Regions from separate parts of the Streptomyces sp. NPDC006208 genome, predicted to be linked through region 1. Evidence: riboswitches for the same ligand, from Rfam matches in the RefSeq annotation. Region 1 holds a riboswitch; the other holds the start of a gene.
The links. A riboswitch is a leader RNA that binds a small molecule or an ion and turns the genes downstream of it on or off. The one in region 1 is predicted to bind glycine.
Positions count from the first base shown of each region.

Region 1 (4,390 bases):
TCCTTACACAGACTTGACGACTACCCGTGCCGGCGCTGGTAGAAGGGCCGGACCCGCTCCAGCATCCAGTCGCCGACGGGGTCCTGGGCTATGTCCAGCAGGACGAGGTTGACCGGCCAGCCGAGCTGTACCCGGCTCAGCGCACGGCCGAGCGCGTCCATCGGGGCATTGCGGTCGGAGCCCTCGAAGGAGGAGAGCTGGACGCCGATGAACAGGACCGGCGCATCCCCCTCGACGGAGGCGAGGGCACGGCGGGCGGTCAGGACGATTCCGGTCGCCTCGAACTCTCCGGCGGCGGCCGAGAGGAAGTCGACCGGCTCCTCCTGCCAGTCCGGCTCGAACAGCCGCACCCTCCCTCCGGTGGCAGGCCCCTCGAGCGGGGTACGCCCCACCCGGCACAGCTCGGCGACGGCGGGCGGAGGCAGCGGGACGCCGACGGCGCCGCCGGGGTTCACGGCGATGCCGAGCTGCGGGGGCAGCCCGCGCGCGAATTCCCGGGCGGGCGCGACGGTGAAGGACATATGGCTCCCGACGCAGGCGAAGAACTGCTGCTCGGAGCTGAAGACAGGGACGTAAGGGGCGCCCTCGATCTCCACGGTGGGCAGATCGAGATTCGGGCTGTCGGGGCCGCCACCGCTCGGCAGCGGGACCCAGACGTGGCTGCGGCCGAGCACCTCGACCAGCCGCCCTCCGGCCGCGGGGTTGCCCAGCGCGGCGCCGAGCACCTGTTCCAGCTCATTGCCCGGCCAGCCGCTGTACGGCTGCTGGTGGGTGTGCTCCGAAGTCTCCATGTGCGTGTCCTTCTCCCCCGGTCCTCCCCCGCACGTTCCGGGGTCGCGCCCCCGACGATAACGGGTCCCTCCCGGCCCACGGCGACCCGTCCGGGTGCCGGAAGGCCCCCGGACGGTCGCATCGGCCGAGGAGGCGTCGCGGCGCAGCGCGGCACGCAAGGCCTTTTCTCACGCACCGACCGGGGCCGCGGTGGCCGGCCGAGAGCCCACCCTGCGGGACCCGGGCCCGCGCACATTGCGTGCAGCACGGGGCGCCGCAGGCGGACGCGACGGCGGCCCGTCCGCCCCGACCCGCCCGTCCGCCCGCCCGGCTACTCCTCGGTGAAGCCCAGCCGCGTCAGCCCCGCCGCCGCCGCGCGGTCCAGCAGCACCGCCGAGGCGCAGCCGGCCGGGAGCCGGCCCGATTCCGCGGCCGCGAGCAGGCGGGCGACCGCCCGGCGGTGGCGGGCGAAGGCGTAGCCGGAGACGCCGCGACCACGCTCACGCTGGCCCTCGCGGGCCACCCGCGGGGTGACGTCGAGCAGTACGAGATGCAGCCCGGTCCCGCGTCTGCGCACCTCGCGGGCGATCCAGCGCCGCACCCAGGCCTGGGTGCCGCAGTCGTGGACGACCACGCTGCGACCCGAGCGCAGTGCGCGCCGCAGACCCGCGTAGTGGGCGATACGGACGAACGGCCGGTACACCGTGTACGGCAGCAGGCGGGGCATACGGGCGTCCCACCTGTCCCGGGTGTCCTGGGAGTCGATCCCGAGACCGCGTGCGGCCCGCTCGATCAGCGTGGACTTTCCGCTGCCGGGCAGACCGGAGACGATCACCACGTCACCGGCGGCGAAGACAAGGCTGTGCGGACCGCGCCCCGATCGGTGCCTCAGGTCGCGCAGGACGGATGCACCGGCCTGGCCGCGGCCCCGGACGGGGACCGCCGGCTGAGCGGGTACTCCCGCTGACGTGGCATATGCGCCGGACGGCTGCAAGGTCATCACCCTCCCCCATCTCGGGACACCCATCACCCTTGCCCATAAAGCGTAAAGAAATGGTAATGCCACTCAACCTATTTATGGCGGCGCGACACGGGCGTCCTCACACCCGCTTCCCGGCCACCGCCCACTCTTCCCCGATGCGTGCAATGATGTGCGCGCCAACTGCATACCGGCCGCTTGAATCCGCGCGGGAGAGTCCCGGCCACCTGGTGTGGCGGGCGCCGAAGGAGCAAGATCCTCCCTTGAATCTCTCAGGCCCCGTACCGCGCGCGATGAGGCAGATCTGAAAAGCGAGCCGCTGTCGAGTGGCTCCACCCAAGGTGCAAGTCACGACTACCCGTACGCGGGGTCGGGGCGAACCTCTCAGGTTCCGATGACAGATGGGGAGGATTGTCCTCGCCGCCATGCCCTGGGAGCTTCATCCATGAGCAATGCCCCCCGTCTGACCGCTCTCGACGCCCTGCACCGCTCGCTGGGCGCGACCATGACCGACTTCGCGGGCTGGGACATGCCGCTGCGGTACGGCAGTGAGCGCGACGAGCACAACGCCGTCCGTACCAGGGCCGGTCTCTTCGACCTCTCCCACATGGGCGAGATCACCGTCACCGGCCCGCAGGCCGCCGCCCTCCTCGACTACGCGCTGGTCGGCAACATCGGCTCCGTCGGTATCGGCCGCGCCCGCTACACGATGATCTGCCAGGAGAGCGGCGGGATCGTCGACGACCTGATCGTCTATCGCCTCGGCGACAACGAGTACATGGTCGTCGCCAACGCGGGCAACGCGCAGATCGTCCTGGACGCCCTGACCGAGCGCGCCGGAGGCTTCGACGCCGAGGTGCGCGACGACCGTGACGCGTACGCGCTGATCGCCGTCCAGGGTCCCGAGTCCCCCGGCATCCTGAAGTCGCTGACCGACGCCGACCTGGACGGCCTGAAGTACTACGCGGGCCTGCCCGGCACGGTCGCCGGCGTGCCGGCACTGATCGCCCGTACGGGCTACACGGGCGAGGACGGCTTCGAGCTGTTCGTCGAGCCGCAGCACGCCGAGAAGCTGTGGCAGGCGCTGACCGAGGCGGGCGCCCCGGCCGGTCTGATCCCCTGCGGTCTCTCCTGCCGGGACACGCTGCGCCTGGAGGCGGGCATGCCGCTGTACGGGCATGAGCTGACCACCTCGCTGACCCCCTTCGACGCGGGGCTCGGCCGGGTCGTGAAGTTCGAGAAGAGCGGTGACTTCGTCGGCCGCGAGGCGCTGCAGGCCGCCGCCGAGCGCGCCGAGACCGACCCGCCGCGCAAGCTCGTCGGCCTGATCGCCGAGGGCCGCCGGGTGCCCCGCGCCGGCATGTCCGTGGTGGCCGGCGGAGCGGTGGTCGGCGAGGTCACGTCGGGCGCCCCGAGCCCCACCCTCGGCAAGCCGATCGCCATCGCCTACGTGGACGCGGTCCACGCCGAGCCCGGTACGCCGGGTGTCGGTGTCGACATCCGCGGCACGCACGAGCCGTACGAGGTCGTGGCGCTGCCGTTCTACAAGCGCCAGAAGTGATCGTCCGCACCCTCTCTTCGTTCACCAGCACTCCCCCGCGTACAGGAGAATTCAGGTCATGAGCAACCCCCAGCAGCTGCGCTACAGCAAGGAGCACGAGTGGCTGTCGGCCGCCGAGGACGGCGTGTCGACGGTCGGCATCACGGAGCACGCGGCCAATGCGCTCGGCGACGTGGTGTACGTCCAGCTCCCCGAGGTCGGCGACACCGTCACCGCGGGTGACACCTGCGGAGAGCTGGAGTCCACCAAGTCGGTCAGCGACCTGTACTCGCCCGTCTCCGGTGAGGTCACCGAGACCAACGAGGACGTCGTCAACGACCCGTCGCTGGTGAACTCCGCCCCGTTCGAGGGCGGTTGGCTCTTCAAGGTGCGCGTCAGCGAGGAGCCGAAGGATCTGCTCTCCGCGGACGAGTACACCGACTTCGCCAGCTGACACACGACCCGTAGGGACCGAGAGATGTCGCTTCTGAACACCCCTCTCCATGAGCTGGACCCGGACGTCGCCGCCGCCGTCGACGCCGAGCTCCACCGTCAGCAGTCCACCCTCGAAATGATCGCCTCGGAGAACTTCGCTCCGGTGGCGGTCATGGAGGCCCAGGGCTCCGTCCTCACCAACAAGTACGCCGAGGGCTACCCCGGCCGCCGCTACTACGGCGGCTGTGAGCACGTCGACGTGGTCGAGCAGATCGCGATCGACCGCATCAAGGAGCTCTTCGGCGCCGAGCACGCCAATGTCCAGCCGCACTCGGGCGCCCAGGCGAACGCGGCCGCGATGTTCGCGCTGCTGAAGCCGGGCGACACGATCATGGGCCTGAACCTGGCCCACGGCGGTCACCTGACCCACGGCATGAAGATCAACTTCTCCGGCAAGCTCTACAACGTGGTCGCCTACCACGTGGACGAGCAGACCGGTCAGGTCGACATGGCAGAGGTCGAGAAGCTCGCCAAGGAGTCCAAGCCGAAGCTGATCGTGGCCGGCTGGTCCGCGTATCCGCGTCAGCTGGACTTCGCGGCGTTCCGCCGGATCGCCGACGAGGTCGGTGCCTACCTGATGGTCGACATGGCCCACTTCGCGGGCC
Region 1 covers NZ_JBEXSW010000064.1:29,024-33,413, forward strand. Annotated here, with positions in the region: gene ABZ208_RS35065 (enhanced serine sensitivity protein SseB) at 21-791, opposite strand; gene ABZ208_RS35070 (AAA family ATPase) at 1,103-1,771, opposite strand; glycine riboswitch at 1,950-2,047, shown strand; gene gcvT (glycine cleavage system aminomethyltransferase GcvT) at 2,196-3,311, shown strand; gene gcvH (glycine cleavage system protein GcvH) at 3,370-3,744, shown strand; gene glyA (serine hydroxymethyltransferase) at 3,769-4,390, shown strand, end outside.

Region 2 (4,390 bases), on a different contig from region 1:
GCTGATGAGCGACGGTGCGACGGTCTACGAGTGCTCGTCGCCCGACGAGGTCGTGGATCTGCTCCAGGGGGGCCAGGGGATCTTCGGGATCGCCGTGGGTGTCGTCTGGCGCGATGTCGAGGCCGCGCTCTCGCAACTGCACGGGGAGCGCGTCGACACGGGAGAGACCCTCGTCGGGAACAACCCCATGGACGAGCTGGCCAGGCGGCGGCGCGACCGCGCCGTCTGAACGCACCGCGCCGTCCGAACGCGGGGTGCGGGCGTTGTCACCGGCGCCGTTGTCAGTGGCGTGAGGCAGCATCGGTGGTGTGAGAACCGCGCCGACGATTCTGCATCTGGACATGGATGCCTTCTTCGCCGCTGCCGAACAGGCGGCGAAGCCTTCGTTGCGCGGGAAGCCGGTCGTCGTCGGCGGGCTCGGGCCACGCGGCGTCGTCGCCACCGCTTCGTACGAGGCCAGACGCTTCGGTGTGCACTCGGCGATGCCGATGGCGCAGGCCAGACGGCTGGCACCGAACGCGGCGTATCTGGTGCCGCGTTTCTCCCTGTACCGCGCGGTGAGCGAGCAGGTGATGGAGCTGCTGGGCACGCTCTCGCCCCTGGTGGAGCCGCTGAGCCTGGACGAGGCGTTCGTCGACCTCGAGGCGGGGGGAACGGCGGACGACTCCGCGTCGGCGCGGGCAACGGGTGAGCGGTTGCGGTCGGACATCAGGGCGGTGACCGGGCTCACCGGTTCCGTAGGTCTCGCCGGGTCCAAGATGATCGCCAAGATCGCCTCGGAGCAGGCCAAGCCCGACGGTCTGGTGCTGATAGAGCCCGGCACCGAGCGTGAGCTGCTGGGGCCGATGTCCGTGCGGACACTGCCGGGCGTGGGGCCGGCGACGGGGGAGCATCTGCGGCGTGCCGGCATGACGACCGTGGCGGACCTCGCGGAGGCGGGCGAGGACGAGCTCGTACGGCTGCTGGGCAGGGCGCACGGGACCTCGCTGTTCCGGATGGCACTCGGCCATGACGACCGGCCGGTGGTGGCCGAGCGGGACGCGAAGTCGGTTTCGGTGGAGGACACCTTCGACGTGGATCTGCACGACCGGGTGCGGGTGCGCATGGAGGTCGAGCGGCTGGCGGAGCGCTGTGTGCGGCGGCTGAGGGCGTCCGGTCACTCGGGACGGACCATCGTGCTGAAGGTGCGGCGGTTCGACTTCTCGACGCTGACGCGCTCGGAGACGCTGCGCGGTCCGACGGACGACCCGGCAGTGGTACGGGAGGCCGCAGGACGGCTGCTGGAGGCCGTGGACACCACCGGAGGCGTACGACTGCTCGGGGTGGGCGTCACGGGGCTCACGGACTACACGCAGGAGGACCTGTTCGCCCAGGCCGCCGCTGAGGACCACGGTGACCAGGGAGCCGCCTCGGAGGAGTCCGAGGCGGCCGCTGGGGGGCAGGGCAGCGGGCCGGAGGGCCCTGGGCAGGACCACGCCGCGAGCGCGCCCGAGCTGCCCGCCGAGCGCCGCTGGGCGGCCGGACATGATGTGCGGCACGCCCTGTACGGGGCGGGCTGGGTCCAGGGCAGCGGGGTGGGCCGGGTCACGGTGCGCTTCGAGGAGCCCGGTTCGGCGCCCGGACGCGTGCGCACGTTCCGGATCGCCGACCCCGATCTGGAGCCGTCGGACCCGCTGCCGCTGGTGGCGTCGCCCGCGCCGACTGCCGCGCCGGCTCAGTCCTCCTGGCCGGAGACCCGTCCGAAGGACGGGTCCCCCGACGAGGGGGCGGGCGTCTCGGGCGGTGAGGAGATGTCGAGCCCGTAGTGGTGGTAGAGCTGAAGTTCCTGTTCGGGCGAGAGGTGTCTGCCGACGCCGAAGTCGGGTGCGTCCTTGATCAGTGCGCGCTCGTAGGGGACATGGAGGGTGTTGTCGACGACCTCGCTGGGCTCCAGCGGGACGAAGGCATCGCGTCCGAACAGGCCGGTGCGCACGGCCGCCCATTCGGGTACGCCTGTGGCATCGTCCAGATACACCTCGTCGACGGTCCCGATCTTGGTGCCGTTGCGGTCGAACGCCTTGCGGCCGATCAGGCTGCGCGGATCGATGTCGGTCTGCACGGTCCCTCCAACAGGTCGCAATTGATCTGTAAGGACTACGAAAGGCTACATCTCGGGTGTCGGCCACTTGAGCGATCGGCGAGGAGGCGCGCTGGTAGGCTGGCTAGCGGCTGCTGACCCTGTGCGGGAGAGTCCTCCGGCGAAAGTGCCGGTGGCGCCGAAGGAGCAAATCCTCCCCGGAATCTCTCAGGCCCCTGTACCGCACGGGAGAGGTCACTCTGGAAAGCAGGGCGGGTGTCGGACGGCATCCGCTCTCACCGACGGTGAAAGCCGGACTGCCCGTGGGCGTCCGGTGAAACTCTCAGGTTGAGATGACAGAGGGGGAGGCCGTCCGGGCATCCGTGCCGCGATGCCCCTCGCAGGTCGTTCAAGACCAGGAGGCCTCCCATATGACCGCCAACCGCATTCCGCTTTCCCACCTGGAGCGGGGCACCCCCTTCGAACAGCGCCACATCGGCCCTGATACCGAGGCCCAGGCGAAGATGCTGGCGCAGGTCGGTTACGGGTCGCTCGACGAGCTGACCGCCGCCGCGGTCCCGGATGTGATCAAGAGCGCGGAGGCGCTCGATCTCCCCGACGCCCGCACCGAGGCCGAGGTGCTCGCCGAGCTGCGCGCGCTCGCCGACGGCAATCAGGTCCTCGCTCCCATGATCGGACTCGGGTACTACGGCACCTTCACGCCGCCGGTCATCCTGCGCAACGTCATGGAGAACCCGGCCTGGTACACCGCCTACACGCCGTACCAGCCGGAGATCTCCCAGGGCCGTCTCGAGGCGCTGCTGAACTTCCAGACCGTGGTCGCCGATCTGACCGGTCTGCCCACCTCCGGCGCCTCGCTGCTCGACGAGGGGACGGCGGCCGCCGAGGCCATGTCGCTGGCCCGTCGGGTCGGCAAGGTCAAGGACGGCGTCTTCCTGGTCGACGCCGACGCCCTGCCGCAGACCATCGCCGTGATCGAGACCCGTGCCGAGCCGACCGGCGTGGAGGTCGTCGTCGCCGACCTGAGCGACGGCATCCCGGCCGAGATCGCCGAGCGCGGCGTCTTCGGCGTCCTGCTGCAGTACCCGGGCGCCTCCGGTGCCGTACGGGATCTCGGGCCGGTCATCGAGCAGGCCCACGGGATCGGTGCGATCGTCACGGTCGCGGCGGACCTGCTGGCGCTGACGCTGCTCACCTCACCCGGTGAGCTCGGTGCGGACATCGCGATCGGTACCACCCAGCGCTTCGGCGTCCCGATGGGGTTCGGCGGCCCGCACGCCGGCTACATGGCCGTCCGCGAGAAGTTCGCCCGTAGCCTCCCCGGCCGCCTCGTCGGCGTCTCCGTGGACGCGGACGGCAACAAGGCCTACCGCCTGGCCCTGCAGACCCGCGAGCAGCACATCCGCCGCGAGAAGGCCACCAGTAACATCTGCACCGCCCAGGTGCTGCTCGCCGTCATGGCAGGCATGTACGCCGTCTACCACGGCCCGCAGGGCCTGAGGGCGATCGCCCTGCGCACCCACCGCTACGCGGCCGTCCTTGCCGAGGGCCTGCGCGCCGGCGGCGTCGAGGTCGTGCACGGCTCGTACTTCGACACGCTGACCGCCCGGGTACCGGGCAAGGCCGCCGATGTCGTGGCCGCCGCCCGCGAGAACGGGGTCAACCTGCACCTCGCCGACGCCGACCACGTCTCCATCGCCTGTGACGAGACCACGGGGCGGGCGCAGCTGACCGCCGTGTGGGCCGCCTTCGGCGTGCAGGGCGACATCGAGGCACTCGACGCGGCGATCGCCGACGCGCTGCCGGCCGGCCTGCTGCGCAGCGACGAGGTCCTCACCCACCCGGTGTTCCACCAGCACCGCTCCGAGACCGCGATGCTGCGTTACCTGCGCCGCCTCGCCGACCGCGACTACGCGCTGGACCGCGGCATGATCCCGCTCGGCTCGTGCACCATGAAGCTGAACGCGACCACCGAGATGGAGCCGGTGACGTGGCCGGAGTTCGGCCAGATGCACCCGTTCGCTCCGGTCGAGCAGGCACAGGGCTACCTCACCCTGATCCGTGAGCTGGAGGAGCGTCTCTCCGAGGTCACGGGCTACGACAAGGTGTCCATCCAGCCGAACGCCGGTTCGCAGGGCGAGCTCGCCGGTCTCCTCGCCGTACGCGCCTACCACCGCGCCAACGGCGACGACCAGCGCATCGTCTGCCTCATCCCGTCCTCCGCGCACGGCACCAACGCCGCCAGCGCGGTGATGGCCGGTATGAAGGTGGTCGTTGTGAAGACCGCCGACGACGGCGAGATCGACGTGGCGG
Region 2 covers NZ_JBEXSW010000035.1:8,593-12,982, forward strand. Annotated here, with positions in the region: gene ABZ208_RS26105 (MerR family transcriptional regulator) at 1-229, shown strand, start outside; gene ABZ208_RS26110 (DNA polymerase IV) at 309-1,805, shown strand; gene ABZ208_RS26115 (PRC-barrel domain-containing protein) at 1,715-2,098, opposite strand; glycine riboswitch at 2,213-2,310, shown strand; gene gcvP (aminomethyl-transferring glycine dehydrogenase) at 2,488-4,390, shown strand, end outside.
Region 2: linked by a shared signal. The riboswitch ahead of gcvP (aminomethyl-transferring glycine dehydrogenase) and the one ahead of gcvT (glycine cleavage system aminomethyltransferase GcvT) in region 1 are both predicted to bind glycine.